4 regions of the Brachybacterium sp. JB7 genome follow, and region 4 is predicted to be linked to each of the others. Evidence: riboswitches for the same ligand, from Rfam matches in the RefSeq annotation. Region 4 holds a riboswitch; each other region holds the start of a gene.
What was found. Region 4 has a riboswitch for thiamine pyrophosphate ahead of CIK81_RS14605 (TenA family protein). Riboswitches for the same ligand answer to the same signal wherever they lie in the genome.
Positions count from the first base shown of each region.

Region 1: it holds a riboswitch for thiamine pyrophosphate, as region 4 does, so the genes downstream of both, thiO (glycine oxidase ThiO) here and CIK81_RS14605 (TenA family protein) in region 4, are expected to answer to the same signal.
Region 2: it holds a riboswitch for thiamine pyrophosphate, as region 4 does, so the genes downstream of both, thiC (phosphomethylpyrimidine synthase ThiC) here and CIK81_RS14605 (TenA family protein) in region 4, are expected to answer to the same signal.
Region 3: it holds a riboswitch for thiamine pyrophosphate, as region 4 does, so the genes downstream of both, CIK81_RS17340 (NUDIX hydrolase) here and CIK81_RS14605 (TenA family protein) in region 4, are expected to answer to the same signal.

Region 1 is NZ_QPGN01000002.1:391,780-399,390, reverse strand. It holds gene CIK81_RS04140 (Sir2 family NAD-dependent protein deacetylase) at 1-868, shown strand, start outside; gene moeB (molybdopterin-synthase adenylyltransferase MoeB) at 865-2,061, opposite strand; gene CIK81_RS04130 (thiazole synthase) at 2,058-2,888, opposite strand; gene thiS (sulfur carrier protein ThiS) at 2,975-3,223, opposite strand; gene thiO (glycine oxidase ThiO) at 3,220-4,446, opposite strand; TPP riboswitch at 4,441-4,547, opposite strand; gene thiE (thiamine phosphate synthase) at 4,785-5,459, shown strand; gene CIK81_RS04110 (hypothetical protein) at 5,484-6,410, opposite strand; gene CIK81_RS04105 (LamB/YcsF family protein) at 6,549-7,319, shown strand; gene CIK81_RS04100 (urea amidolyase family protein) at 7,316-7,611, shown strand, end outside.
Region 2 is NZ_QPGN01000007.1:123,928-131,538, reverse strand. It holds gene CIK81_RS10700 (helix-turn-helix domain-containing protein) at 1-851, shown strand, start outside; gene CIK81_RS10695 (Gfo/Idh/MocA family protein) at 823-1,848, opposite strand; gene CIK81_RS10690 (DapH/DapD/GlmU-related protein) at 1,928-2,497, opposite strand; TPP riboswitch at 2,618-2,728, shown strand; gene thiC (phosphomethylpyrimidine synthase ThiC) at 2,730-4,508, shown strand; gene CIK81_RS10680 (alpha/beta hydrolase) at 4,582-5,334, shown strand; gene CIK81_RS10675 (Ltp family lipoprotein) at 5,412-6,314, opposite strand; gene CIK81_RS10670 (hypothetical protein) at 7,316-7,611, shown strand, end outside.
Region 3 is NZ_QPGN01000030.1:14,163-21,773, reverse strand. It holds gene CIK81_RS17365 (class I SAM-dependent methyltransferase) at 1-644, opposite strand, end outside; gene CIK81_RS17360 (ISL3 family transposase) at 656-1,981, shown strand; gene CIK81_RS17355 (thymidylate synthase) at 2,068-3,075, opposite strand; gene CIK81_RS17350 (nucleoside 2-deoxyribosyltransferase) at 3,065-3,541, opposite strand; gene thiD (bifunctional hydroxymethylpyrimidine kinase/phosphomethylpyrimidine kinase) at 3,608-4,417, opposite strand; gene CIK81_RS17340 (NUDIX hydrolase) at 4,414-4,887, opposite strand; TPP riboswitch at 4,922-5,038, opposite strand; gene CIK81_RS17335 (hypothetical protein) at 5,244-5,447, shown strand; gene CIK81_RS18275 (hypothetical protein) at 5,540-5,695, opposite strand; gene CIK81_RS18380 (hypothetical protein) at 6,444-6,596, shown strand; one part of gene CIK81_RS17330 (IS3 family transposase) at 6,659-6,943, shown strand; one part of gene CIK81_RS17330 (IS3 family transposase) at 6,946-7,611, shown strand, end outside.
Region 4 is NZ_QPGN01000015.1:61,261-68,871, forward strand. It holds gene CIK81_RS14590 (suppressor of fused domain protein) at 1-1,439, opposite strand, end outside; gene CIK81_RS14595 (NupC/NupG family nucleoside CNT transporter) at 1,601-3,022, shown strand; gene CIK81_RS14600 (TenA family protein) at 3,063-3,725, opposite strand; gene CIK81_RS14605 (TenA family protein) at 3,722-4,384, opposite strand; TPP riboswitch at 4,671-4,763, opposite strand; one part of gene CIK81_RS14610 (IS3 family transposase) at 4,989-6,067, opposite strand; one part of gene CIK81_RS14610 (IS3 family transposase) at 6,067-6,445, opposite strand; gene CIK81_RS14615 (Gfo/Idh/MocA family protein) at 6,672-7,611, opposite strand, start outside.

The DNA of each region.
Region 1 (7,611 bases), on a different contig from region 4:
GATGGCCGGCGCCGAGTACGGGCGTCAGAGCTCCGCGGATCAGCTCGCCGCCGGCGCTGACATCCTGCGTGATCGAGCCGTCGCCGTGCTGACCGGTGCGGGCATGTCCACCGCGTCCGGGCTGCCCGACTATCGCGGCCGGGACGCCGTTCCGCGCTCGCCCATGACCTACCAGGAGTTCATGGGGCATGACCTGGCCAGGCGGCGCTACTGGGCCCGCTCGACCGTCGGCTGGGAGCAGTTCAACCGGGCCCGTCCCGGTCACGCCCACCTCGCGCTCGCCGCGCTCGGCGAGGAGCTGTTCACCCCGACCGCCGTGATCACCCAGAACGTCGACGGTCTGCACCAGGGGGCCGGGTCCGATCCCGTGCTGGACCTGCACGGTCGCCTGGACCGGGTGCGCTGCCAGCAGTGCGATGCGCTCTCCTCCCGATCGACGCTGCACGCGCGGATGCTGGCGATGAATCCTGGGCTCGCGGCGCGCCTCCCTGCACTCGCGGCCGACGCCGCCCAGGCCCCCGACGGGGACGCCGAGGTGGATCGCACCAGCTCCTTCCGCTACCCGCCCTGCCCGCTGTGCGGCGGGATCCTCAAGCCCGACGTCGTGTTCTTCGGCGAATCCGCACGGCCCGAGATCGTCGCCGCCGCCTTCGACGCGCTGGAGCGGGCAGAGGTCCTGCTGGTGCTCGGGTCGAGCCTGACCGTGCAATCCGGGCTGCGTTTCGTGCGCGCGGCGGGGCGCCAGCACACACCGGTCGTGATCCTCAACGACGGTCCCACTCGCGCCGATCCGGATGCCACGCTGCGCTTGCACGGTCGCCTCGAGGTCGTGCTGGAGCGCTGGCGACAGACGACCGGACTCGGCTAGTCCGTCGGGCCCGACGACGTTCCCGGCCGGGCGGCCCGCCAGGCCGCGTACCCGCCGTCGAGATGACGGAGGTGGCCCTCTCGGCCGCCCCAGGCAGCACGCAGGCGCTCGAGAGCCTGCGCCGAGCGCACCCCGCCCTGGCAGTACAGGACCACCTCGCCGCCGCCCGCGCCGCCCGGCAGCACGTCCGCGCCACGGTCGAGCACCTCGCCGAGCAGAACCGTGAGCGCCCCGTCGATCGTGCCGGCAGCCGTCTCCCAGGGCTCGCGCACGTCGATCAGCGTGACGCCGGTGGACAGCAGGTGGTGCAGCGCCGGCACATCGAGGGTCTCGTCGGCCGTCGGACCACCCACCTGACAGGACGGATCCAGCGCTGCGGGCACCTCCACCCGCGTCGCCGGTCGCCGGGCGGGATCACGCTCGATGCGCAGCGTGCGCGTGGAGCTGGTGGCCTCGTCCCACAGCGCGAGCCGCCCCACGAGCGGTTCTCCCGTGCCCGTGACCAGCTGGATCACCTGGGAGGCCATGATCGTGCCGATCAGACCGGGCAGGGTGCCGAGCACCCCGGCCTCGGCGCACGAAGGGGCCTCCCCGGGGGCCGGCGGTTCGGGGAAGACGTCCCGGTAGTGGGCTCCCCGGCCTGGCCAGAACACGCTGACCTGGCCGTGGTGGCGCAGGATCGCTCCCCACACCACGGGCACGCCGGTGATCTCGCTGGCGTCGGCCACGAGGTAGCGGGTGAGGAAGTTGTCGGCCCCGTCGAGCACGAGGTCGTAGCCGCGCACGAGCTCGACGACGTTCTCGGCGCTCAGCCGCACCGGGTGGGTCTCGACATTGACCTCGGGATTGATCCGTTCCACGGCGGCGGCGGCCGAGTCGACCTTGGGGCGGCCGAGCACGTCGGTGCCGTGAATGACCTGGCGGTGCAGGTTGGACAGGTCCACGACGTCGTCGTCGACCACGCCGAGGGTGCCGATGCCGGCGCCGGCCAGGTACTGCAGCGCCGGGGTGCCGAGACCGCCCGCGCCGATCACGAGCACCCGAGCGGCGCCCAGGCGGCGCTGACCCAGCGTGCCGATCGCCGCAAGGGTGATCTGGCGGCGGTAACGGTCGATCTGCGCGGCAGTCAGCTCCGGCCCGGGCTCGACCAGCGGCGGGAGGGTCGGGCCGGCCTGGTGGGTCTGCGGGGTCACCACGATTCGGCCTCCCGCCCGCTGCCCTCGCTCTGCTGGACCGGGTCGATGAGGCCGTCGAAGGCGGAGGAGGCCAGGGCCAGGCGGCGGCGCGGGATGCGTCCGGCTCCGGCGGCGGCGCGGCCCGCCCGCACTGCGAGATCCATGGCGCGGGCCATGGCCTCGGGGTCCTGCGCGCGGGTGACGGCGCTGGCCACGAGCACGGCGGAGCAGCCGAGCTCCATCGCGAGCGCGGCGTCGGAGGCGGTGCCGATCCCGGCGTCGAGCACGACCGGGACGTTCGCGCGCTCGCAGATCAGCTCGATGTTGTGGGGGTTCAGGATCCCCAGCCCGGTGCCGATCGGGCTGCCCAGCGGCATCACGGCGGCGGCGCCCGCGTCCTCGAGGCGCCGGGCGAGGGCGGGGTCATCGCTCGTGTACGGCAGCACGGTGAAGCCGCGGTGCACGAGCTCCTCGGTCGCCTCGAGCAGCTCGACCCCGTCGGGAAGGAGTGTCTCGTCATCGGCGATGACCTCGAGCTTCACCCAGTCGGTCTCGAGCGCCTCGCGAGCGAGCTCTGCGGTGAGCAGGGCATCGCGCACGCTGTAGCAGCCGGCGGTGTTGGGCAGCACGCGGATCCCGAGGCGGCGCACCATCTCGAACACGGAGCCACGGGTCTGTGTGGAGAAGCGCCGCATGGCCACGGTGGTCAGCGCGGTGCCGGACGCGACGAGGGCGCGCTCCAGTGCGGCGAGGTCCGTCGCGCCGCCGGTGCCCATGATCAGGCGCGAGGAGAGGGACTCCCCGGCGATGACCAGTGGATCGTCTGCGGGCGCCGCAGCGCCCATCCCGGCGCGATCGGCAGTGGTGCCGGCAGTCGTGCCGGCGGTGGTGCCGGTGCGGTTGTCAGTGGTGATGTCGGTCGTGGTCATGGTCAGCCTCCCTGGACAGCGGTGACGATCTCGCAGCGCGCGCCGTCGGCGAGCGCGGTCGCCGACCATCGGCTGCGAGGGATGACGGCGTCGTCGAGAGCGACGGCCACTCCGAGCGGGCTGCCGTCGGCCGCACGACCGTCCTCGCCGACGCTCTGCCCCAGACGCGCGGCGACGAGGTCGCGCACGGTCCATCCGGAGGGCACCGACTGGTCCTCGGCGTTGACGGTGAGGGGAATGATGCTGGTCATCGGGCTTCTTCCAGAGCAGGGACGGAGAACTCGGTGGTGGATGTGGTGCTGGAGGGGGTGGATGTGGTGCTGGAGGGGGCAGAGGCAGCGGCGGGGTCGTCGACGGCTCCGCGGGTGAAGCGGTGCGGGCGCACAGCATGCAGCAGCGCCGCCGTCGAGGGATCAGGCGGGATCTCGTCGATCAGGTCGGCGGTGCGGCGGGCGGCCCACGCCGACAGCAGGATCCCGTGCCGGTGGTAGCCGGTGGAGATGATCACGCGCTCGTCCCCCGGCACCGCGCCCAGCAGCGGGAGGTCGTCGGGCGTGCCGGGGCGGTCGCGCGTGGTGACCTCGATCAGCTCGGTCTCGCGCACGGCAGGAAGGATCTCCGCAGCATCCTGGAGCAGCTGGAGCACCCCGCCCGCGGAGGTGCCCGCCAGATCGTCCTCGCGGCTGGTCGCGCCGAGGACGAGCGTGCGGTCGGCGCGCGGCACGAGGTAGACGGGGCGTCCGCGGACGATCGCACGGACCGTGTGCGCCACCAGGTTCTCCTCCCCGGGCAGCAGCAGGGACGGCGGGACCCGCAGGCGCAGGATGTCGCCCCGCACCGGTCGCAGGTTCAGGTCCAGCGCACGATGCGGTCCGTCGATCGCAGGGACGCCGAGGCCCGCGGCGAGGACGATGCGGTCGGCGGACAGGTCGTCACAGCAGGTCACGGTCTCACAGCAGACCTCCACGGGCGGGCCGACGTGCTCCGCGGTCTCCGCCGTCAGCGCCGCGCGGACCGCAGCGGCGAGCAGCCTCGGGTCGACCTGATGGTCACGGGCGAGCAGCGTGCCTCCGGCGAGACCGCGTCGCAGCGCGCTCTCCTCGCGGTGCAGGGCCGCACCGGTCAGCTCGCGCACCTCGGCGCCGGTCGAGCGCTGCACGGCGGCGAGGTCCCGGAGGGCGGCGAGGTCCGCGGCGTCTCGGCCGACGACGAGCGTGGAGTCGTCGCGATAGCCCGCGTCCGGGAGACGACGGGCCAGGTCACGATGCAGATCTCCTGCCTCGCGCATGATGTCCCACAAGGGGCCCTGGCCGTATTGGATCTCGGCGGCGGGGGCGAGCATCCCGGCGGCGGCGAAGCTCGCGCCCTCGGCGATCCCTTCGGACAGCAGCCGCACACGGTGGCCGCGACGGCGCAGCTCGAAAGCGGTGAGCAGGCCGACGATGCCCGCTCCGATGACGGTGACACGCTGCATGAGCGCATTCCTCCTGACGGCGGCATGATCCGCATCCAGTGCTGGTGGTCGGCGCGGCGCGCCCTCTCAGCCCGTCGTCTCGGGCTCCCACGGAACGCCCCGAGTCTACGCCGTGGGCGGACCGGAGCGCGGGACCCCGCAGCCATCGGGCCCAGCTCCTGTGGGACGCTTCTGCCATGAACCCCGATCTTCCCCCGGATACGTCGACCGACGCTCCGTCCGCGTCAGGCACTCCCCAGCCGGTCCAGCCGATTCCGCCGGCCCAGCCTGTCCAGCCGGTCCAGCCGATTCCGCCGGCCCAGCCTGTCCAGCCGGTCCAACCAGTGCGCCGCCGCGTCGTGAGGGACGAGGCGGGAGATCGGCGTCGCAGCGCTCTCGCCGACGCGCGCCTGTACGTGTGCGTGGACCTCTCGCGGGGCCTGCCCGAGCTGCTCGACTTCGCCGAGGCGGCCTTCCGCGGGGGCGTCGACATCCTCCAGGTGCGGGACAAGCACGCCGAAGCACGCGCCGAGGTCGAAGCGCTGCGGGCGCTGCGTCCCGTCGCCGAGGCCCACGGCGACCTGCTCGCCGCGAACGATCGGGCCGACGTCGCCGTGCTCGCCGGGGTCGACGTGCTCCATCTCGGTCAGGGCGATCTGACCACGGAGGATGCGCGCGCACTGGTGGGCCCGGAGGTCCTGGTGGGGCGCTCCACGCGCACGATCGAGCAGATGCGCGAGGCGGAGGCCGATCCCGGGATCGACTACTTCTGCACCGGCCCGGTGTGGGAGACGCCGACGAAGCCGGACCGGGCCGCCATCGGACTCGAGCTGCCGCGTGCCGCCGCCGAGCTGGCCTCGACCAGCCAGGCGCCGACGCCGTTCTTCGCGATCGGCGGGATCGACGTCGGCCGCGTCCCCGAGGTGCGCGAGGCAGGTGCCGAGCGGATCGTGGTGGTGCGCGCCGTGACCGCGGCGAGGGACCCCGAAGCCGCCGCGCGGGCTCTGCGGGACGCCCTGGTCCGGGAGGTCTGAGGCCCTGGGGCCGACGAGTCCTTCTCAGCCGGCCCCGCCGCCGCTGACCAGTACGGTCGCCAGGGCGCGCAGGTCAGCGGGGCCGACCGCACGGAACTCGAGCTGCGGATCCTCGGACCCCGGGTCCAGCGCCTCCATCGTGAGCACTGCGTCCGCCGTGGCATAGCTGCTGGCCTGCTGCACCGAGCCGTCCGCCGTGCGCACGACGGTGAGCACGGTCAGGGCACGGGTCGCGGCGAGCTGCTGACCGATCGCGCTGGTGGCGAGCTCGGAGGAGCGCACTCGCTGTGGCTGCCCCTCGCCCGCGGCGACCCCGGAGGGGTCGATCAGGACGACCAGCCGGGCGATGGCCTGCTCGAGGCGCAGCGGGGTGAAGCGATGGATGCCGAGCGCGGTCACCTCCTCCTCGAGCACCCCGTCGTCGTGCACGCAGTAGTGCAGGCGCTGGACCTCCGGGCCCTGCGGGGTCTGCACGGTGCGCTCAGCCGTGAGGAACAGCGTCGCGGTGCGGCGCAGCACCAGGCAGCCGGCGATCTCCGGATCCGCCCGCCACCTCGGCTCGCCGCCTCCCGGATCCGCGAGGGCGCTGACGCGTCCGGCGGCGATCAGCGCGCGCAGGCCCACGGCCGCGGCGAGGCGCCGATGCTCCCCCTGCTCCTCGAGCCACGGGGTCGCGGTGAACTGACGTCGCTCATAGCCGTCCAGGGCCGCGATCTGCTCGTCGGTCAGCGACACCAGCAGCTCCGCCTGGCCCTCCTCGCCGCGACGCAGCACATCGGCGGCCGCCGCGGCATCCTCTGCCGTGTAGCGGATCGGCGAGGCAGGATCGTTCGAGGTCAGGCCGCCCGGAAGGTCAGGCACCGCGCCCGGGGTCGATGACCCGTGGCCCGACGACGCAGTGGCCGACGGAGCGGGGCCGGCGGGGTGCGGTCTGTCGGAGCTCTGACTCATGCCTCGACAGTATCGGTCGCCCGTTGCCCGTCAGCCCTCGCCCCTCGACAGGCCTCCGCGGCCGTCCGACGACATCCGGGCCGCCGAGGGCCGATAATGGATGAGCACCGCTGCACCGATCGAAGGAGACGCTCGCCGATGACCGCCCTGCCCGCGCCGCTCGATCTCAACGCCGACCTCGGGGAGGGCTACGGCGACTGGTCGATGGGCGACGACGCCGCGATGCTCGACGTCGTGACCACGGCGAACGTCGCCTGCGGGGGGCACGCCGGGGGCCCCGGCACGATGCGCGCGGCGACCCGCGCCGCCGCGGACAGGTCCGTCGTGATCACCGCGCACGTCGCCTATCCGGACCTGCAGGGCTTCGGCCGACGCTTCCTCGACATCGCTCCGGCCGATCTCGTCGACCAGGTGGTCGTCCAAGTGGGAGGTCTGCAGGCGATGGCCCGGGCTGCGGGCACGACGGTGCGCGGGGTGAAGCCGCACGGCGCCCTGTACTCCGCGATCGCCCACCACGAGGGCCAGGCGGGGGCGGTCGTCCAGGCGCTCACGGAGCTCGGCGGGGACCTCCCGCTGGTGGCCGCACCGGGCGCCGTCGTCGTCGACCTCGCGCAGAAGGCAGGCATCGACGTGGTCCTGGAGGGCTTCGCCGATCGCGCCTATCTCCGCGACGGCACGCTCATGCCGCGCAGCCGGGTCGGCGCCGTGCTCACCGATCCCGAGGCCGTGGCCGCACAGGCCCTGCAGATCGCGACCGAGCAGCGGGTGCGCGCCGACGACGGCTCCTGGATCGCTCTGCCGGCACGCTCGCTGTGCCTGCACGGGGACACCCCCGGTGCCGTCGAGCTCGCCCGCGCGGTCCGCTCGACGCTCGAGGGCGCCGGCGTGCTGCTCGAGGCGGCCCTGTGACCAGCCCGTCCGCGCCCTCCGAGGGGACCCGTCTCGCTGCGCCCCGCGCGGTGCACCGCGCGGGGGAGTCCGCGCTGCTCGCGGAGTATCCGGACACCGCCTCGGTGCTCGCCGCGGCGGCGGCCGTCCAGGCCCTGGATCCGCCGCACCTGGTGGATCTGGTGCCTGCGGAGACCACCCTGCTGCTGTCCGGCACCGCAGCCCGGGACCTCGACTCGCTGCGCGCGCTGCTCGACCATCTCCCGGCACCGGGCGAGGAGCAGAGCGCGGGCACCGAGCGCAGCATCGGTGT
Region 2 (7,611 bases), on a different contig from region 4:
AGATCAACATGGTGCTGCGCGGCGAGCTGCGGTACGTGTTCGCAGGGAGACCGTTCGTGGTGCGGGAGGGGCAGATCGCGGTGTTCTGGGCCGCGCAGCCGCACGGGCTGGTCGACTCCCGTGCCGGGGACGTGCGCTGGGTGCACGTGCCCGTCTCCACGGTCATGGGCTGGAACCTGCCCGACCGCGAGCTGAGCGCGCTCCTCCGCCCGCGTCCGCTGGTCGCTGACTCGGAGCTGGTGCGGGATCGGATGGCGACGATGATCCCCTCCTGGCTCGAGGAGTACGAGGACACGGAGGGAGCCGCCGTGGCGCTGCTGGAGATCCAGGCGCTGCTGCGACGGATCCTGCGCAGCGCCCCGGCCGACGACAGCTCCTGGCCGCCCTTCGTCGAACTCGACCCGTCGGAGGCCGCCTTCCGCGCCGGAGGGTCCCGCCGAGTGCCGACCGCGCGCATCAGCCACACGATGGCCATGGCGCAGTGCGTGGTCGAGCGCTTCCGCTCCCCGGTGAGGGTGGAGGACGTCGCGCGCGCCGCGCACCTGACGCCCTCCCACGCGATGACCGTCTTCCGAGACACCGTCGGTGCGACGATCGGTGACTACCTCACGATGTGCCGCGTCGCCGAGGCGCAGCGCTTGCTGATCACCACTTCACTGCCCACCACCGAGATCGCCGAGCGCAGCGGATTCGGCTCGCTCAGCAGCTTCTACGCCCACGTCAGCGCAGCCTGCGGGATGGCGCCGCGCGACTACCGCCGACAGACGCGTGAGGCCCTGGCCGTGCACGCACCTGAGGTCCGTGCACGCCGCCCGGGTGCCCTCAGCGGATCTGCTGCGGGCTCCCCGTGAGGGCGCTGCGCCGGGCGGCGTCCAGCACGGCAAGCACCGCCACGCCCTCCTGCCCCGGCGAGGGCGGCATCCCCCGGCCGCCGCACGCGGCGGCGAACTGCTCGTAGAACTCGAAGTAGGCACCCTGGGCCGAGGGGACCTTCTCGTCACCCTCCGCGGTATGGAGCGTTCCCCAGTGCTCTGGCTGCTCGTATCCCCACGACGCCCGATCCGCCGCCGGGCTCTCGCCCGCGAGGACAGCGTCGGCCTGGACGTCGGTGCCGTGGGCCTCGTAGGCGCCGAGGCTGCCGTACGCGCGCAGAGTACGAGCCTGCACGTGGTTCAGCTTGCTGGACGAAGCATAGGAGGTCACGCCCGAACGGTGGCGCAGCGTCACCACGAACGACGCGTCCGTGCGCCCTTCGGGCCGGTCCACATGATCGATCTGGGCCGAGACCTCCTCGACCGGTCCCAGCAGCCACATCAGCTGGTCGACCAGATGGGTGCCGAGGTCGCGCAGCAGCCCGCCCTCAGGGCCGGCCTCGAGCCCCTCGGCCTGGTCGAGGTCGAAGCGCGAGTGGACCCGCCACAGGTCGCCGAGACGCCCCGTATCGAGCACTCCCTTCAGCGTGCGCAGATCCGCGTCGAAGCGCCGGTTGTGGAACACGGACAGCACCACTCCAGCATCGCGCGCGGCATCGGTGAGCTCCTGACCGACCTCGGCCGACGGCGCGAAGGGCTTGTCGGCGACCACGTGGACCCCGGCAGAGATCGCCTCGAGCACCAGGTCGCGGCGCGTGCTGGGCGGGGTGGTGATCGTGACGGCGTCGACGCCCGCCGCGAGCATCTCCGTGAGGCTCGCGTAGATGGGGACATCCGGGTAGATCTCCCGCACGCGCCGCGTGGTCCGCTCGGAACGCGCCACGATGCCGCTGAGCTCGACGCCGCGGGCGGCATCGATGAACGGGGCGTGGAAGAAGCGCCCGCCGACGCCGAACCCTACGAGACCGAGCTTCACATGTCCTCCATTGGATTGCGCTATGTCCGAACATGGAAGACTACGTCATGGACAGCGAGGGCGGCCAGGACGTCTCGTCTCAGTCCTCCACCGTCCTGATCACCCGGGCCGGGGACCCCACGACGAGTGCCCGCGCGGGCACGTCCTTCGTGACCACGGAGGCCGCCGCGATCACCGCGTCCTCACCGATCGTGACGCCGGGCAGGATGGTCACGTTCGCACCGATCCACACGTTGCGGCCGATCACCACCGGGGAGGGGTGCAGGTCACCGCGGCGACGGGGCGAGAGGTCATGGTTCAAGGTGGCGATCACGGTGTTGTGGCCGATGAGGCAGTCGTCGCCGATCTCGAGCCCTCCCTGGTCCTGGAAACGGCAGCCGGCGTTGAGGAACACCCGTTCGCCCAGCCGGATATTCTTGCCGAAGTCGGAGGTGAACGGAGGGAACACCGTCACGCTCTCGGCGATCTCGCGACCCGTCAGCGCGGAGAGCAGCTCGCGCACACGGGCCGGCTCGTGATAGCCGCCGTTGAGCTCTCCGGTGATCCGCAGCGCCTCTTGGCTGGTCTCGTGCATCACGGCATGCAGCGGGGAGCCCGCCGGGATCGTCTCGCCGCTGTCGAGAGCGTCGAGGAGATCGGTGAGGGTCATGAAGGCCGCCTTCCGCGAGGTCCTGGTCCGGCGCCGTCTCCGCGGCGCACGTGCGCTCAGCGTAGCCAGGCGAGCTGAGCGGAGTGTCCGCCGTCTCCTGCGCAGGTGCTATTGTCACCGTCGATCCCTCGGGTGCCCGCTGCAGCGGGCTGAGATCGGACTGTCGCCGTCCGAGTACCGAATGAACCTGCTCCGGATAGTGCCGGCGAAGGAAGAAGGAGAGCGAAGCGCTATGTCCGCACGCCCTGAGAACTACTCCACCCACCGCCTCGACCTGCTCGAGGATCCTGATCATGGCATCCGTGTGCCCATCACACAGGTCCTCCAGGACGACGCCCCCGACGGCACCCGCACCCCGCCCTTCCCGGTGTACCGCACCGCCGGCCCCGGCTGCGACCCCGAGGTCGGGCTGCCGTCGCTGCGCGGCGGCTGGATCATCGAGCGCGGCGACGTCGAGCAGTACGTCGGGCGCGACCGCGCCCTCGCCGATGATGGACGCGGCGCCGTGCGCCGCGGTGAGGCCAGCGCCGAGTGGCGCGGTGCCCGGCGTGCTCCGCTGCGGTCCTCCGCCGGCACACGGGTCACGCAGATGCACTACGCCCGACGGGGAGAGATCACTGCGGAGATGCGCTACGTCGCGCTGCGGGAGGGCTGCGACGTGGAGCTCGTGCGCAGCGAGCTCGCTGCGGGCCGCGCGATCATCCCGGCGAACGTGAACCATCCCGAGGCCGAGCCGATGATCATCGGGCGCGCGTTCCTGGTGAAGATCAATGCCAACATCGGCAACTCGGCGGTGACGTCGTCCATCGCCGAGGAGGTCTCCAAGCTCGAGTGGGCGACCCGCTGGGGCGCGGACACGGTGATGGATCTGTCCACCGGGGACGACATCCACACCACGCGGGAGTGGCTGCTGCGCAACGCGCCCGTGCCCATCGGAACGGTGCCGATCTACCAGGCACTCGAGAAGGTCGACGGCGAGGCGAACGCGCTGACCTGGGAGATCTTCCGTGACACGGTGATCGAGCAGTGCGAGCAGGGCGTGGACTACATGACGATCCACGCCGGGGTGCTGCTGCGCTACGTGCCGCTGACCGCGAACCGGGTGACGGGGATCGTCTCCCGGGGCGGTTCGATCCTCGCGGGCTGGTGCCTGGCTCACCATCGGGAGAACTTCCTGTACGAGCACTTCGACGAGCTGTGCGAGATCTTCGCCCGCTACGACGTGTCCTTCTCCCTCGGCGACGGACTGCGCCCGGGGTCGCTGGCGGACGCGAACGATGCCGCGCAGTTCGCCGAGCTCGACACGCTCGCCGAGCTCACGGCCCGCGCGTGGGAGTACGACGTGCAGGTCATGGTCGAGGGCCCCGGACACATCCCGCTGCATCTGGTGAGGGAGAACGTGGAGCGACAGCAGGAGCTGTGCCACGGCGCGCCGTTCTACACGCTCGGTCCGCTGGTCACCGACATCGCGCCGGGCTACGACCACATCACGTCCGCCATCGGGGCGACGGAGATCGCTCGCTACGGCACCGCGATGCTCTGCTACGTCACTCCGAAGGAGCACCTCGGGCTGCCGAACCGCGACGATGTGAAGACCGGCGTGATCACCTACAAGATCGCCGCTCATGCGGCCGACGTCGCCAAGGGGCACCCGGGCGCCCTGGCCCGCGACAACGCTCTGTCCAAGGCCCGCTTCGAGTTCCGGTGGCGGGACCAGTTCGGACTGTCCCTGGACCCGCAGCTCGCCGAGGAGTACCACGACGAGACGCTCCCGGCAGAGCCTGCGAAGACGGCGCACTTCTGCTCGATGTGCGGCCCGAAGTTCTGCTCGATGCGCCTGTCGCAGGACATCCGCGACACCTACGGCGACGCCGCTGCACAGAGCGAGATCGCGCAGGCGGAACTCATCCGGGCGGGTATGGACGCGAAGTCCCGCGAGTTCCGCGAGTCCGGCGGCACGGTCTACCTGCCGGACCCGTCGCTGCCCGTGGGCTCCGGGGACGAGGGCTGAGAGGGCGGACGGGACTCGTCGGGCGGGGCGGCAGCGCGGCGTCGGCAGCTCACCGGTGCCCTACCGTGGGTCCATGATCACCGCCCGTCAGGCCCGCCGCTGGGCGTCCCGCCTGCTCATCGTGCTACTCGCGCTCGTGGTGCTCGTCGCCGCCGCACTCGTGGTCTGGAGCCGCACCGGGATCATGGAGGCCGAACCCGAGCCCCTCGAGGAGGTCTTCGGGGATCCCGGTGTCGAGGTGACCGAGTCGAGCTCCTCGTTGATCCTTGAGCCCGCGGCGGGCGGGCCCTCCGCGACCGGCCTCGTGTTCTACCCGGGCGCGAAGGTCGAGCCCGACGCCTATGCCGCACGGCTCGCGGAGCTGGTGACCGAGCAGAGCATGACCGTGGTGATCGTCAAGCCGTGGCTGCACCTGGCGCTGCTGGATCGGCGCGGCCTCGACACCTTCACCGGGGATCTTCCCGAGGTCGGCACCTGGATCGTGGGCGGTCACTCCCTGGGCGGTGTGCGTGCCTGCCAGGTCGCCGCGGAGGCCGATGCCCTCCTGCTGCTGGGCTCCTACTGCGCGACCGATCTCTCGGCTCACGGCCTGCCGGTGCTGAGCCTCGCCGGCAGCGAGGACGGCCTGTCGACCCCGACGAAGGTCTCCGAGGCCCGCAGCCTCCTGCCCGACGACGCGGCGATGGTCGAGATCCAGGGGGCGAGCCACGCGAGCTTCGGCGATTACGGCCCGCAGGACGGCGACGGCACCGCGACCATCTCCGATGAGGACATGGACGCGGAGGTCAGCACGGAGGTCGAGGAGTTCGTCGGCTCCTTCGCCTGACACCCGACCGAGAACGCGGGGCCCGTGCCTGGGCACGGACCCCGCGTTCTCGGTGCGCCGCTCACGGGCGCGGCTGATCAGTCGTCGAGATGCTCGATCGCATAGTCGGCCTGCTCCTGCGTGAACTGCTCTCCGTAGTCGGAGGTCAGCTGGTCGCGGATCGCTTCCGGTGACATGTCCATCGAGTCCCGGTAGTTGCGCGCGCTCTGCAGAGCATTCTCGTTCCAGTCCGCCTCGATCGTGTCGATCGCGTACTGCGCCTCCTCGGGCAGGAACTGCTCGCCGTACTCCGATGTGAGCTGGTCGTAGACGCCCTGCTTGGACATGTACAGGGTCTCCGAGTAGCTCTCGGCCGATGCCAGGGCATTCGCGTTCCAGTCCGCGTCGACGTTGTCCACGGCGTACTGCGCGGCCTCATCGGAGAACTTGTCGGCGTACTCCGAGGTGAGCTGGTCGAACAGGCCCGCCTTCGACATGTGCATCAGGTCGGAGTAGCTCTGGGCGCTGTTCAGCGCGGAGGTGTGCTCCGCAGGCACGTCGCCCTCCGCGGGAGCCTCCTCCTCGGCCTGCTCGTCCTTCGCGGGGGCGTCGTCGGCCGGCTGCTCCTCTGCAGCGGCGTCCTCTGCCGCGGCGTCCTCTGCGGGGTCATCCTCCTCGACGACCTCCTCGGAGGTTTCCTCCACCTGCTCGACGGCGGGTTCCGCCTCGACCGAGACGGTCGGGGCCGGCTCGTCGTCATCGGAGCCACCGCTGGCGGAGAGGACCACTGCACTGCAGCTGGCCAGGCCGATCGCGAGCAAGGCGAGGCAGCCGCAGCCGGCCGCGATGAACTTCTTCTTCCCGCGCTTACCGGCGGGCGGGACCGGCGGAACCCCCGGGATGCCCTGATCCGGCTGGCCATAGGGCGCACCACCGAAGCTCGGCGCGAAATTCTGGTCCGGAGAACCCGGATCCTGGGGTGACGGCGCATTGCTGTTCACAGCTGCACTCCATTCTGGAGAGGGGACGAAGACCCGTGGACACAGGCGTGCCTGGGCTATTGCGGGAAAGAGAGGCCTTGTGCAGCTGCGTGTGCTCTGGAACCGCCGAAGTTCGGCAATGAGCGTCGGCGTCCGCTCCGTGATCGGAACGGGGAACAACTACCGCGTGGGGCCTGTAGAAGAAAGATACGAGCACGGTCCGACAGACGACCGGAGGGATGACTGCACGAGTGGTGCACGCCTCAGTCCTTCGTGCCGCGCAGCCACCTTCCTGCGACGCTGCGGAAGCGAGCCGGAGGACACTTCCATGGTGACAGCGACCTACGCGGGCAGTTGAGCACGCAGAGCCGCTCCCCGCCACCGATGCTCGCGAGGCACCCCACCCGGATCGCGGGTCGTGGACCAGGTGTCTGTACACCCCTCTCTGAGCGCACACCCCTTTCTGAGCGCACCCTTTCTGCACACACACCTATGTACACCCTTTTTAGTGCGTTACGCCCTGCACTCGGTCGTGACGTTGTTCGCCCCCGGGCGGGCCGCTGCGGCGTCCGTCCGTCGGCCCGTGCCGCAACGCCCTTTCGCGCTTGCCGCGCTTGCCGCGCTTGCCGCGCTTGCCGCCGGGGCGATCATCACATCGCCGGAGGTAGAGGCCTTCTGCCCCGGGCGTTCACCACTGCGCTGCTCGGAAGGGCCCGGCCGTGGATCAGGCCTCTCCTCGGTGCAGCGCTCGTCACCCTGACCCTGGGAACAGCCCGGTGACGCCGACGGTCTCCGTGGCGGGACTCGCCTCCGGCCTGCTGTTCCGTCGCTGCGGGTCACGGTGGCCGAGCGTCGTCCCCGCGGGGTCCTCCACGTCACGACCCTGCTCGTGACGCTCCTCGCCGCCCAGCTCGCCGCAACGGTCTGACCAGGCAATTCTGGGCGGCACGCCGATCGCGTTCCGTCAATTCGTCGGTCTCAGGTCGACGGGCCGGGGTTTACACGCGTGCTCTACTGGAGGCATGAACACTCTCTCCTCGACCCGTCGCCGGATGACCCGTGACGAGGCGCTCGCCTGGAACTCCGACTGGTCCGCCGCCGACGTCAGCATCCTCGGGGAGAGCTTCGACCGCGTCGGTGCCCACACCTTCTACCGCACGCAGTCCAACGGCAGCCTCACCGTGCAGGACAAGGGCGGTCGGCCGCTGATGTACATCCATCCCGGCTACGTGACCTTCCGTGAGGGCCTGGCTCCGGAGGATCGTGAGGATCCGAAGGTCCAGGGCTTCAACCTCTCCACGGTGCAGACCACCGAGCG
Region 3 (7,611 bases), on a different contig from region 4:
AAGCCGGCCTCGGTCAGCACCGCCTCGTAGGTGCTGATGAACCAGTGCCGGTCGACAAGCTCGAGGATCCCGGTGCCGGGGATCTGCAAGCTGACCTTGCGTTCGTCTCCGTCACGGTAGCCTCTGCCGGGCTCGCCGCTGCGGAAGGTCGGGAACGGTACTCCTGTGGCCGCCGGGTTGCTATCGACGATGAAGAGTCTGCCGGTCGGTGTAAGCACTCGGGCGAGCTCGCGGGCGATCGCTCTCAGTTCCTCGCGTGTGGGCACGTTGATGAATACGAAGCAGCACACGATCGCATCGAATGTGTCATCCGGGTAGGGAACGTGGCCGCTGTCGATGGTGTGGAATCGCGCGGCCGGTTGCGGGGTCTGCGCCCGGGCGAGGGTGATCATGTCGGTGCTGATGTCGACTCCGACGACCTGTGCTGCGGCTCCGGCGTCGAGGAGGCGTCGTGAGACTTTTCCGCTGCCGCACCCATAATCGAGCACGATCCCCCCTCGGCCGCAAGCAGTTTGGAGGTCATTGACGAGCGGGGTATAAGGGCTCTTCAGAGCTGAGTGTGGGCGCGCCGGTGGCGCGGGATAGCTGGGGATAGACGTCGAGGTCCTCGATGATGAGCGGACTTCTACCCCCGCTGATCTCAAGGACCTCGACGATGCTCAACCATAGTTGTGTATGCCCTGACGCGCTTGATCGCTGCGACCGATGTGATGTCCTGGTCGACTTCCCCGGGCTTCACCTGGTCGCGGTGACGCAGGCTCCATCGGGCCTGTTGCTCGAGGTGGAGTCCTGCGATCCGGTCGCGGGCTGTCCTGGCTGCGGGGTCGTCGCGACTGGTCACGGCCGTGTGATGGTCGAGATGATCGATGCGCCCTGGGCTGGCAGGCCGGTGCGGATCCGGTGGCGCAAGCGCCGCTGGATCTGCCTCGAGGACGTTTGCGCGGTGGTCTCGTTCGCCGAGCAGGACCCCCGGGTCTGCGCGCCGAGGGGGCTGCTGAGCACGCGCGCGATCCGGTGGGCGGTCGGTCAGCTCCGGCGCGAGGGTGCGACGATCCAGGGTCTGGCCCGGCAGCTCGGGACCACCTGGAACACGCTCTGGACCCAGGTCCAGCCCGTCCTGGCCCAGGCCGCAGGCGATCCGTCCAGGTTCGAGGGCGTGCAGGTCCTAGGCGTGGACGAGCACATCTGGCACCACCGTGACCCGCGCCGGCGCGGCCCGAAGGAGCTCACCGGGATGGTCGATCTGACCCGTGGTCCGCACCCCACCGCCAGGCTGTTGGATCTCGTCCCCGGCCGGTCCGGCAGCGCCTACCGAGACTGGCTCGACGAACGGGGCGAGGCGTTCCGCAAGCGGGTCGAGATCGCGACGCTGGACCCGTTCCAGGGTTACAAGAACGCGATCGATGACCAGCTCGAGGACGCGACCTGCGTGCTGGACGCCTTCCACATCGTCAAGCTCGCCGGCGCTGCGGTCGATGACGTTCGCCGCCGAATCCAGCAGGAGACGCTCGGCCACCGAGGCCGCAAGGGCGACCCTCTCTACGGCATCCGTCATGTTCTCCGCGCGGGGCGCGAACGCCTCACGTCTCGCCAGCAGAACCGGCTGGCCAGCGCATTCGCTGCCCACCCCGATCATGTCGCGGTCGAAGTCGCCTACCAGTGCGCCCAAGACCTCCGCGACGTGTTCCACCAGCCCACCCCCGCCCAAGGCCGACGCCTCGCCGAGCAGCTGATCCAGAAGCTGCCGTCCTGCCCGATCCCCGAGATCGCCAGGCTCGGCAAGACGCTACGCCGCTGGAAGACAGCGTTCTTGGCCTACTTCGACACCGACGGGGCGAGCAACGGCGGCACGGAGGCCGTCAACGGGGTCATCGAACTCGGCCGCCGCATCGCCCGCGGGTTCCGCAACTTCGAGCACTACCGCCTTCGAATGCTCCTCATCACCGGAGGGCTCGACGCCTCACCCCACACTCAACTCTGAAGAGCCGGTATAAGCCAGTCGGTTTTCGACATAGTCGTCATAGGCATCGAACCCTGCTGAGACTGCCGGAGTCGTCCATGATGTCGTCACTGCTGCACCGCCCTCACACGCGCGTTTTCGATGCTGGGCCATCGGCTCACGACCAGCTCCCGGTGGAGGGGATGGAGGTCGCCGATAATCGATGGGTCGACTGGTCGTTGGTATTGGAGTTGCCGGTGGATCCAGAACAGGCGGACAATGTCGACCCACGCTTCCGGAAGATCAAGGGTCGCCAGTGCGCGGCCTGGGAGCTCGTCTGCACGGATCGACTTCTCCAGGGCGAGGACCTGGTGCACCTGGTCCAGGCTCGCCCCCGAGGGCAGCCGTGGAAGAGTGCTGGGTTCCTCCACGATCGTCTGATCATCGCCGCCGAGGAGGGTGTGCACCTTGGTGAGGTCTTTTTTGTAGATGTGGATCGAGCCGACGTTGTGGATGTACACACCCGGGGTCAGGCCCAGCATCGAGGCGAGAAATTCTTGGATGAACGTGAAGGAGAACGTGTCGTTGAGCAGTCCCATGTACGCGTCGTTGGCGCGCATGAACGCGACCATGTGCAGACGGTCCTCACGGCGCAACAGCTGGAGAGCCAGCGTGCAGGAGACGTCGATGTTGCGGCGGTAGATGTCTTCGGAGTCGTCGAAGATCTGCAGAACGGCACGCTTGCTCGCAGGGTCATCCTCGCGGAGGATGTTCACGATTCGTTCGATCGCAGTCTCGTCGCCGACGTGTCTGAGCAGTTTGGGACCATACCCGGTGCCCGGCAGGCTGAGGCCGTCGGGACTGTACCGGCTCATCGAGGGTGCGTAGGTGCGGATGAAGTCGAGGTCGTTCTTCCCTGAGAGGTACCACAGTGCTTCGGCGTAGTTGAAGATGATGTTCTGCCGACGAGACCTGGCCAAGCAGTACCGCCGGGCCGGGTTGGTCAGGCGTGCGGTGTAGCCGATGATTTCGCGTTCGTCCTGCCCGCGGGGACTGTTCTGGTATTCGAACCCGGTGTAGACCTGTCGCAGGGAATCCAGGTAGAGCGTGTGGAGGTCGGGATACTCAGGCTTCACTGACGGCTCCTGCCTGCGCGTGCTCGATCGCGGTGAGGATGCGTGGTCCGGTGGGCTGCTCGGGATCGATGGTGATCATCTGGACGTCGGCGACCGCTGAGAGGCCTCGGACGAGGAACGCGTACTCGGCTCCCTCGTCGAGGAGTAAGACGATGGGTTTGTTCCAGGCGGAGGCCCACCCGATCTCGATGTGCGTGCCCGGGGATGCCGGTGCGCCGGGGAACGCGACGAAGACGTCGCAGGCGGCGATCTCCGTGTAGTCGATGCGTGTGCATTCGCTGGGTTCCATGAACTCACGGCCCCAGTGCTCTCTGCGGTGGGCGCAGTGCACATCCCACCCCTGGGTTTCGAAGAAGTCGATGATCGAGGTGTACTTGTCGATCGCGGCGTCGCCCATCACATGGGTGTCGGCGTCGACGAGAGCTTTGAACGGGCCGGCGAGAAACATCTTTCGCGTCATCGTCACGGCTCCTTTCATGAGTCGAAGTGGTTAGCTCTACCGATCGGAACGAGGAGGGGCTGTTCTGCATCCCTACCCGCGCGGCCAGAGCTGGTGGAAGTGATGCAGGGGACCGTGACCTTGGCCGACGTCGAGGCGGTCGCTGGCAACGAGAGCGCCGTGCAGGTAGGTCTTCGCCCGTTCAACGCTTTCGGGCACGGTGTGGTCAGGCAGCAGTGCGGTGATCGCCGAGGACAAGGTGCAGCCGGTGCCGTGGTCGTTGAGGGTTTCGATCCTGGGAGAGGTGTAGGTGGAGATCCCGTCGGGGCCGGCGAGGTAGTCGACACTGACCGTCTCGTTCGTGAGATGCCCGCCTTTGAGTAGCGCCCACTGACAGCCAAGGCCACGCAGCCCGGTGGCCTGGTCCTCCATCTGCCCCAAGCGGGTGACATCTGTGGTGTCGAGGAGCATGGCGGCTTCGGGAAGGTTCGGGGTGATGATCGTGGCCAGTGGCACGAGCGTGTCTCGGATGGCTGCGACCGCATCGTCGTCCAACAGCCTGTCGCCGCTCTTGGCGACCATCACCGGATCAAGGACCACGGTCTCGGCTTCGTGGTATTGCAGGCGCTCGGCGATGACCTCGGCGATCGCGGCGTTGGCGACCATACCGATCTTTACCGCGTCGACGCGCACATCGTCGAACACTGCATCGATCTGCTCACCGACGAAAGAGGGATCAAGGGGCATGAACGAGCGCACACCGCGCGTGTTCTGTGCCACGACCGCGGTGATCGCGGCCATACCGTAGGTGCCCCTCGCTGAGAAGGCTTTGAGATCGGCGTGGATGCCCGCCCCGCCAGTGGGGTCGGTGCCTGCGATGGATAGGACGTTCTTGATCGTCATGCGTGCACTTCCTTCTGCTGCTGTGTGGCGGCGTAGCGGGCGACCTCGGCGACATCCTTGCTCAGAGTCAGGCGGGCCTCGTCGACCTCGTCGAGGGGGAACCAGCGTGCTTCGAGGGCGTCGTCGCCAGCGTGGGGTTGCCCCGAGCGCCACTGGCAGAGCACGGCGATAAGCACGTAGTGACTGTCCAACCGTCCAGTCTCGTCTCGGCTGAACGCGTCAACGGAAGTCAAAACACCGGTCGCCTGACCGATGATGCTGGTTTCTTCACCGAGTTCGCGTTCGGCGGCTTTGGTGATCGTTTCTCCGAATTCGATCTTCCCGCCCGGGAATCCCCAGAATCCTGCATCAGGAGGGTTCGCGCGACGCACCAAGAGGACATGGTCATCTTTGATGAGGACGGAAATGACCGCGACCCTCGGGCGCACCTCGACTGAGGACGTCGCGGGGCCGACAACAGAATGGGACACTGTAACCTCCTAATGGGGAGGCCAGCGAAGGAAAGAAGCCCTGCTAGACCAGTCCCTTCGCCGGCATGATCCGGATCAGGTTCTAGGGTCACCACGCTGACAACGTCCAGTGGTATCTCAGCCCCTTGACGGGACACCCCTCGGTGCAACCCGAATCTACCAGAATGCCGTCACAGATACACCCTGCGCGGATTGCCCGCTGCGGGATGCTGGTGTTGGGATCGGCTGCGCACCTATCCAGTGCTGCGACTGTGCCCGATGGAGCAAGTGCCCGTCTCACGGGTGGAGTCACTGGTCGGTGTCGGCCTTGGACGGTAGAATGGAAGGTGTCGGGCGAGCATGAAGGAGGACAGGTCATGGCGACGACGAAGGCCCTGGAACAGGCCGAGATCGACCGGCTCGAAGCGCAGGTCACTGCGAGCCAGCGGATGGCTAGCGAAGAGGAGACTGACGCCGACCGTGCCCTGGGCCGCAAGGTGCTCACTGGAGAGATGTCCGCCGATGACGCCATCGCCGTCCGGCTGGCGCAGATCGACGCGAAGCACGGCATCACCCGGTAACACGCCGCGGGCCAATGTCTCGGGCGGGGGTGGACGGTGATGCCGGATCATTACACGTATCCCGGCACCGAGGTGCTCGTCAACATCCCCGGCTACACCGACCCGGCGGCGTGGAAGGAAGCCGAGACCGCCCACGGCGCGAGATAGGTGTCCTGGATCACGAGCTGCGAGCGGCGTTGCAGCGGCGAGCACACCGCCTCGACCCCGACCCGCCGTTCGGTCCACCAGACCAGGGGCGGGGGCCACATGACCGAGGACTCGGACTATGAACACTCAACGTACCGCCACAGGCGAGCGGAACGAGAGCAGCGTGCGGGCGGCCCGGTCACGTCCGGGCGAGGAGAACGGGTCCGCAAAATGGGCGGACCCGTTGATCACGACGCAGGCCAACCTCTCAGGGCGAAACCCCTGGCACGGTGGGAGGAAATTTCCTCCCACCGTGCCAGGGGGACGCCCACGGTGCCGCCACTGTGGCGGCGCCGTACGCCTCGCGCGGGCAGGCCATGGTGGTGCCGAATCGGCACCACCATGCCATCCGCAGGTGCGAACCGTGCAGGGGCAACGGGGCCGGAAAATTTCCGGAGCCGTTCACCGGCCCCCGGCGCGGGCACGGTCCTGCAAAATTTGCGGGACCGTTGGCTTGGGCACGGGGGTGGAAAATTTTCACCCCCGTGGGCTCGAGCCGACCGTGGTGCCACCGTGGCACCACCGTCAAGAACGAGGGCAGGTCGACGGTGGTGGCAAATTGCCACAACCGTGCTGCCGGAGACGACGACAGCGGGCTGACGGTGGTGCACAATTTTCACCACCGTGACGTTCCGCTGGTGACTGCTCCGGGGGCGCCGAATCGGCACCCCCGTGCCCGACCCCGTTTTCGGGGCCTCCAAGGGCACGACAGCACTGACCATCCACATGTAGTAGCTCGCTCCTGCGCGGATGGCTAGATGCAGTGATTGCTGTTTTTGAACCTCGGGTGTATGGGCGTACCTGTCGGGTATGAACAGTATCCCGACACCCCAGACCCATACGCCCACCACGACGACGAGGCCGCGCCTGGCGATCGACGACGAGGCCCTGACCGACACCGACCGGGAGACGATCCGGCAGGCCGCGAAGACCACAGCCTCCCGGTTCCCGCCCAGGGACTGATGCACGATCAGGTGTCACATGATCTGTGGCGCCGTGCGGCGTTGCAGGGAAGGATGTGCGCCATGCCCGCTCCCTATCCCAAAGAGTTCCGTGAGGACGTCGTCCGCGTCGCGAGGAACCGTGAACCCGGCCAGAAGCTCTCCGTGATCGCGAAGGACTTCGGGATCTCCGAGTCCTGCCTGACGAACTGGATGCGCCAAGCGGACGTCGAGGACGGCAACCGGCCTGGGAAGACCCGTGAGGATTCCACCGAGCTGCGCGAGCTCCGACGCCGGAACCGGCTGCTGGAGCAGGAGAACGAGGTGCTCCGCCGTGCTGCTGCATACCTGTCCCAGGCGAATCTGCCGGGAAAATCCTCTACCCGCTCGTGAGCGAGCTCGCCGCCGACGGGATCCCCGTTGCGGTGTCCTTGCGGGTCCTGAAGCTCTCCCGTCAGCCCTACTACCGCTGGCGCAAACAGCAGGTCACCGAGGCCGAGCTGGTCGAGGCCTATCGAGCCAACGCGCTATTGGACGCTCACCGCGACGACCCGGAGTTCGGGTACCGATTCCTCGCCGGCGAAGCCGCTGAGGCTGGTGAGGTCATGTGCGAGCGAACCGCGTGGCGGATCTGCCACGACAACCAGTGGTGGTCCGTTTTCGGGAAGAAGCGCGCCAAGAACGGGAAACGTCCGGGACCGCCTGTCCACGATGACCTCGTCCAGAGGGACTTCACTGCCGATGACGTCAACGAGCTGTGGCTGACCGACATCACCGAGCACTGGACTGATGAGGGCAAGCTCTACCTCTGCGCGATCAAGGACGCCTTCTCCGGCCGGATCGTCGGCTACTCCATGAGTGACCGGATGAAGGCCCGCTTGGCGGTGAACGCCCTGGCCAACGCGGCAACCCGGCGCGGCGACGTTGCTGGCTGCATTGTTCACTCAGACCGCGGGTCGCAGTTTCGATCCCGGAAGTTCGTCCACGCCCTGAACCAGCATCACCTCATCGGATCCATGGGCCAAGTCGGTGCTGCC
Region 4 (7,611 bases):
AGCTGTGCCCGTTGCCCTGCGACCGGCACCGCGCCGACCTTCTCGGTGCACTCGACCAGCATCCGGTTCAGGCGGTCGCGGAGCTCGGCCTGCGAGAGCCCCGGCGCGGAGAACTGCACCTCGAGCCCGCCGAGCGCCTCGAGCCCGTGCGTGCGCACGGCGGGACGACCATCGGCCAGAGCCTCGGGGTGCACCCGGCAGGTGGTGGGCAGCTCCGCCTCGATATCGGCGAGGAACTGCTCGGGCAGGGCCACATGTCGCTGATGGGGCAGCCAGATCGCGGCCGCCTTCCCCGCCTCGGCCAGCATCGCCGCCATGGCTGCGGCTCCCGAGACGGTCGCGCCGTCTCCCGGGCGCTCCGGGGAGATCGTGAGCACGGTGGCATGGTGCGCGACGGCCTCGCGCAGTGCTCCCTCCTCGCGCAGTGCTCCCTGCCCGCTCGAGGCGCCGTGCGCCTGCAGGGCGAGGTCCTCCTCCAGGGCCGAGGGTGCGAATCGGCCGCCCACTCGCCATCGCAGCGGCTCCGGCCCGATCGGCAGCACGAACTCATCGATGCCCTGGGCGCCGAGCTGCTCCGCCAGGTTCGGCAGCACCCCGTCGAGCACCTGGCCCAGATGCTCGGCCGGCTCCCGCAGCAGCACGTGCAGACGCCACGGCGCCGGCCCGTCGGCCGCTGCATCGCGCCCCGGATCGACGACGGCGGTGACCCCCGCCTGCTCCCACCGGCCCAGCAGCATGTCCCCGCCGGAGGGGACCGAGGCCTGCAGCGCGAGCTCCTCCGGGGTGGCCGGGAGCACCGCCAGCAGCTGCACCGGGCCCTGCGGGGTGGAGGCGTTCATGAGCTGGGGCGGATATCCGTAGGGCGGCCCGATCAGCGCTCCCGTGAACGGCACCGACTCGTCGTACGGCACGCCGTCGCGGGTGATGCTGTGGCCCCAGTCCAGCACCGAGCCGTCGGCCCCGGGGATCCGTGCGGTGTCCTTGAGCAGCTGCAGCGGCCAGGAGTTCGCCCCCGTCTCCAGGAGCTCCTGCTGCGGGGGATCGATCCCCGGCCATCCGGCGGGCAGCCCGAGGAGCAGTTCGAGCCGATACTCGCCGCCGCTCGAGCTGTCCGAGTCACCCGACGCGTTCGGGGCGTTCGAGGCATCCCAGTCGCCCGAGGCATCCGAGGCATCCGAGGCATCCGAGGCATCCGAGGCATCCGAGTCGCCCGAGGCGCCCGCGCCGCTCCCGATCGCGGAGCGCATAGGTCGCTCCGACAGCCCGAGCGTGACCAGCGTGGGATGAGGGACCTGCTCCGAGGGCGCGAAGACGGCCAGGTCCACGGGATGCTCCTGATCCACGGTCTCGGGGGCGATGACGTACTGGTCCCCGAGGAACTCCGTCAGGTGCGCCAGCAGCGCCTCGCGGCGTGCGGTCTCGTGCGGCGGGCGGCTCATGGTGCCTCCGGGGTGGTCGGTGGGATCCGTGCAGGAACCATCCTCCCGCGGATCGCTCTCACCGGGGACGGTGGGGTGCGGTGGCGTCGGCCCCTACACTGGCGCGCGCATTCGCACCCGTATCGGCACCTGTTCCCGAACTGATTCCTGAGGTACTCGCGATGGTCAACCTTCTCTGGGGCCTCGGCGGAATGGCAGGGCTCCTGCTGATCGCCTTCGCCCTGTCCAGCAACCGCCGGGCGATCCGGCTGCGCACCGTGATCGGAGCCCTCGCCCTCCAGGTGGGCTTCGGGGTGCTCGTCCTGTACTGGGGGCCCGGGCAATGGGCGCTCGGGAAGGTCTCGGCCGGTTTCCAGGCCGTCATCGACACCTCCGCGGAAGGCATCAGCTTCCTGTTCGGCCCGCTGATCCCGGCCGACGGCGAGGGCAGCGTGTTCGCCCTCCAGGTGCTGCCGGTGATCATCTTCTTCGCCTCCCTGACCGCTGTGCTCTATCACTGGAAGATCCTTCCCAAGGTGGTCTCTCTGCTGGGCGGCGGCCTCGGCAAGCTGCTCGGCACCGGGTACGCGGAGTCCGTGAACGCCGCGGCCAACATCTTCGTGGGCCAGACCGAGGCACCCCTGGTGATCCGGCCCTACATCAAGCGCCTGTCCCGCTCGGGGCTGTTCGCCGTGATGGTCGGCGGGCTCTCGACCGTCGCCGGCTCGGTGCTGGTGGGCTACTCGCTGCTCGGCGCGCCGCTGGAATACCTGATCGCCGCGAGCTTCATGGCCGCCCCGGGCGCCCTGCTCATGGCGAAGATCCTGCTGCCGGAGGACGATCCCGACGCCCTGGCGCGGGAGGCCGCCCTGGTCGAAGCCAGCAGTACGCGCTCCAGGAGCCGCAGCACGCAGACCTCCCGCGTGGAGGGCACCACCGCCGAGGCCGCAGCGCCCCCGGCCGACGCCGCGCGCGCCACGGATATCGGCGTCACGGATGGCGGCGTCGCGAAGGCCGCTGAGGATGCTGAGGACGCCGAGGCACCCGAGGACGTTGAGGACACCGAGGACGACCTCGAGGAGATGCAGTACAGCAACGTCATCGACGCCGCGGCGGGCGGCGCAGCCGACGGTCTCAAGCTCGCCGCGACCGTCGGCGCCATGCTGCTGGCCTTCATCTCGCTGATCGCCCTGATCAACCTGCTGCTGGGTACCGTCGGCGGTTGGTTCGGGGCCGGGGACCTGACCTTCCAGCAGATCCTCGGTTGGGTGTTCGCCCCGGTGATGGCGATGATCGGCGTGCCGTGGAACGAGGCCGTGAGCTCGGGGAGCTTCGTGGGCCAGAAGGTCGTGGTCAACGAGTTCGTCGCCTTCGCCGGTTTCGGCCCCCAGATCGACTCGTTCAGCCCGAAGACCGCAGCGATCACCACCTTCGCGCTCACCGGATTCGCGAACCTCAGCTCGCTGGGCATCCTGCTGGGCGGGCTCGGCGGCCTGGCCCCGAGCCGTCGCTCCGAGATCGCCCAGCTCGGCCTGAAGGCGATCCTCGGCGGCACCCTCGCGAACCTCATGAGCGCCGCGATCGCCGGGGTCCTGCTGGGCTGAGACGGGGCGGCCGGTGGAGGCCGGCCGCCCCGCCCGACGATCAGCGCTCGTCGGCCGCCAGCGCCTGCTGCCAGAACTCGGCCTCGAGGCGGGCGGCGGTGCGGAACACGCCCAGCAGCTCCTCGAACCGCTGTGCGCTGAGCGAGCCCGACGACAGAGCGTCCAGCTGGGCGATGGCACGGCCGGCCGCCTGCTGGAAGTCGTCGCCCGCGTACTCGGAGATCCACGCCCCATAGGGATGGTCGGGCACGCGCTCCAGCTGCGGCTCGAGGCGCTCGCCGATCTCGGCGTAGCCGATCGTGCACGGGGCCAGCGCGACGTTCAGATCCAGCAGGTCACCGGCCTGCCCGCAGTCCAGCACGTACCGGGTGTACGCGACGGTCGCGAGCTTCTCCGGCGCCGACTCGACCGCCTCTCGGGGGATGCCCCACTCGCCGGTGAGGCGCAGGTGCAGATCCATCTCGGCGAGGATCGCCGAGAGGCCTCCGGCCGACGCGGTGAGGTCGGCCAGGGTGCGCGATTTGTAGGCGGCCAGCGCATTGGCGCGGGCGAACTGCACCAGGAACAGGTAATCCTGCACCAGGTAGTCCTGGAAGGCGGGCAGCGGCAGGGTGCCGGCACCGAGCTGCTCGACGAAGGCATGGTCGGTGTATGCCTCCCACTCGGGGAGGGCGGCGGCGCGGAGATCCTCGAACAGGCTCATCGGGCACCTCCGACGAACGGCGTCGAAGAGGACTGGTCGAAGAAGTCCAGCTCCAGCTGCACCGTGCGGTCGAAGAATGTGCGCGCGACCTCGGGGTTCGCGGGACCGACCTGGTCGAGCTCGCGGCGCAGGAAATCCACGAGGTCCACGAAGCCGGGGTTGTCATGCAGGGTGATCCACTCGGCGTGGACGAAGCTCTCCGGCAGCGGACGCGGCGCCGCGGCAGCCCAGTCCAGGTAGAGCCACTCGGTGACCAGGAGGACGGCCAGCACCGCGCCGTAGTCCCGGGTGTCCGCCGCCTCGTGGAACAGGGCGAGGAACCCGTCGGTCGCCGGGGTGTTCGGCACGTTCTGCCGGTCCTGCTCCGTGACGCCGAGCGCCTCGAAAGAGCGCAGGAAATAGGTGTTCTCGTCCCCGGCCACCTCGCCGACGAACTGCGCGAATCGCAGCCGTGCCTCGAACGTCCCTGCCGTGGCGATCGCGGCGCCGAGCAGCGCCAGGAAGCTGTCGAGGAAACGGTGGTCCTGGATCAGGTAGCCGGCCATCACCTCATCGGAGATCGTGCCGTCGTGCAGCTCGGCGACGAACCGGTGCTGCACGGCGGATGTCCAGGTGGGTTCGCTGCCCTCGCGCAGGGAGTGGGTGAATGACGTGCTCATCGGGGAGGCCTCCTCGGTGATCGGTGATCGGTGATCGGTGATCGGTGATCGGTGATCGGTGATCGGATGGGCCGGGTGCGTCTCTCGCATCCCGGACGATCACGGGGCCGCCGACGAGCCGTTCGCGCGAAGAGGTGTCCTGCCGATGCGTGGCGTCGTGCGCGATGTGTGCGCCGGATGCCGGGCGCGGCATCCGGGACCGTGCAGGGCACCGGCGGTGCGCACGGTGTCGGATGCGGAGCACGGCAAAGGACCCTGAGCAGGGCATGACGGCGCGAGATGGTGCTGCGCTCATCCATGACATCCCTCCGCGAGTGCGAGCTCGTTCAGGTTCGGCGGGTGTGTTCTCAGCCCCGGTGGGGCACCCCGTGTCGTCGCTCGAGCATATCGCGGGCTCTCCGCGAACGGGGAAGCCTCCAGCGCACGAAGGTGATGCAGGGAGGGAACCGACCAGCGGGGAGCCTAAAAATGTCCCTCCAGGACCGATGTCGTGGCTGACATCGGTCCTGGAGGGACAAAACTCAACGCTGAGCTGAGCTGAGCCGAGCTGGGCTGAGCTGAGCCGGGCCGCGGAATTTGTCAAGGTGAATGAGGCCAGTGGGAGTCAGGCGGCGGTCTGGTAGGCCTGCTGGTCGTCGTGGTTGGCGGGCTTGTTGATCCAGGCTGCGTCGGGCAGCGTGAGGATCTTCGGGACGGCAGTTGGGGTGCTGAACCGTTCGGGGTGGGCGTTCCGGGCGGTGTTGAGGACGTCGGCGCGGTCGGCGGCCTTCGCGGCGGCGAGGCCGTAGTGAACCTCCGCCGGCGTGTGCAGGCCCAGACCGCCGTGGTGGTGCTCGTGGTTGTAGCGGTCGCGGAACGCGTCCATGAACGCCCTGGCATCGCTGAGAGAGCCGAATCGGTCGGGGAAGACCGGGGCGTACTTCAGCGTCTTGAACCAGGCCTCGGAGTAGGGGTTGTCGTTGGAGACCTTCGGGCGCGAGTGCGAGCGGGTGACCTCCAGATCGGCGAGCAGCGTCGCGACGGTCTTCGAGGTCATCGAGGTGCCGCGGTCGGCGTGGACCACCTCGGGGATGCCGTGGATGGCGAACACCTCGCGCATCATCTCCTCGGCCAGGGGCCCGGACTCGCGGGCGTGGACGTGGACGCCGACGAGGTAGCGGGAGTAGATATCGATCATCACGTAGGCGTCGTAGTAGACGCCCCGGACCGGGCCAGGCAGCTTGGTGATGTCCCAGGAATAGACCTGCCCAGGTGCCGTGGCGACCAGCTCGGGGATCGCCCTCGCCGGATGCCTGGCCTGCCTGCGACGCTCTGTGACCAGGGTGTTCTCCCGCAGTACCCGATACATCGTGGAGACCGAGCACAGGTAGATCCCACGGTCCAGCAACTCGGCGAAGATCTGTATCGGGGTGGCATCGACGAACTCGTCGCTGGTCAGCACCGCAAGCACCCTCGCCCGTTCGGTGCGCGAGAGCCGGTTGGCCGGCACCACCTCCCGCGGCACGGGTGGCCCCGGGCGCTGCTGCCGGCGACTGGCTGTCGCCCGCGAGATGCCGGTCAAGACCGACGCGGCCCGGGTGGGTGTCCCCTGGACGGTGAGGTCGGTGTAGGCGTTCATCAGCGCTTGTTGCGCTTGGTCTCGGTATCCGCGCTCTCGGAGATGTCCTCCAAGAGCGCGCGTGCTTTTCCCATGATCTCCAGCGCGGTCTCGGTGCGATCCAGGCGCTGCTGGGTCGTCTCCAGCTCGCGCCGCAACCGGGCGATCTCGGCCTGCTCCTTGCTGGGCCGGCCGATCGCCTGCCCGGGCTGTTTGCCCTGCAGCACGCCGGCATCGCGCAGCCGCCGCCACTCGGTGATCAACGAGGAATACAGGCCCTCGCGGCGCAGGTAGGCACCGCCTTGCTGCTGCTCGCAGGCCTCCTCGTAGGCGGCCAGGTGGGCGAGCTTCTGCTCGGGCGTGAACCGGCGACGGCGCGGACCATCGGCGCGGGGATGCGAACTGCTCATGGACCCATCATCGCGGGTCGACGACGGCAGCGTGGAGAGAGTCGAGATGCTCATCGGGGTCGTTCCTGATCTCGCCCTGCGAAGGCGGACTTGCTATGAACCACTGGTCTCAACTCACCCTGACACGCAGGGCCGAGCCGAAGTGAGCTGGGCTGAGCCGGGCCGAGCCGAAGTGAGCTGGGCTGAGCCGGGCCGAGCCGAAGTGAGCTGAGCTGGCTGAGGTGGGCTGAGCCCAGCGAGTGGGGCGGGGCCTGCTGTGCGCTGCCCCGTCCGCGCTGAGTCAGAGGGTGGTGGCGAAGGGGTCGAAGTCGGCCGGCATCGGCTCGACCTCGGCGAAGGTGGAGCTGACGTCCACGATCGAGCCCTCGGAGATGGCGGTCTCGATGGCCACCATGACGTCCAAGACGTGCGCGGCGATCTCGCCCTGGGCGCGATGCGGGACGCCGGCGCGGATCGCGCGGGCCATCTCCAGCACGCCCAGGCCGCGGCCGGTGGTGGCGCCGGTCGCGGGGACCGGCGTGGGCTCTTCGCCGCGGTATGCGGTGAGGGCCGAGTCGCCGTCGAAGACGTTGGGGTCCGGGAACGCGAGGGTGGCCTCGGTGCCGTAGACCTCGACGAAGCCGGTGCGCGTGTGCGGGGAGTCGAAGCTCAGCAGCACGGTCGCGTTCTGGCCCGACTCGAAGCGCAGCAGCGCTGCGACCTGGGTGGGCACGGTGACGTCGAAGACCTCGCCGGCCTTGGGGCCCGAGCCGATGGTGCGCTGCTCGCGAGCCTTGGAGCCCACGGCGCTGACCGCGCTGACCGGGCCGAGGGCGAGGACGAGCGTGGTGGTGTAGTACGGCGCGATGTCGTACAGCGGCCCGGCACCCTCCTGGAACAGGAAGGCGGGGTTGGGGTGCCAGCTCTCGGGACCGGGGGACTGGAACAGGGTCAGGGCGCTGGCCGGCGTGCCGATCGAGCCGTCGCGCAGAGTGCGCAGACCGGTCTGGATGCCTGCGCCGAGCACGGTGTCCGGGGCGCCGCCCACGCGCACGCCGGCTGCGTCGGCCGCGTCGAGCAGGGCCTTCGCGTCGGCCGGAGCGGTGGTGATCGGCTTCTCGGTCCACACGTGCTTGCCCGCGGCGACGATGGCCTGGGAGACCTCGGCATGCGCAGTGGGGATCGTCAGGTTGATGACGATCTCGACGTCCGGGTGGTCCAGCACGTCCTGGGTGGTCCCG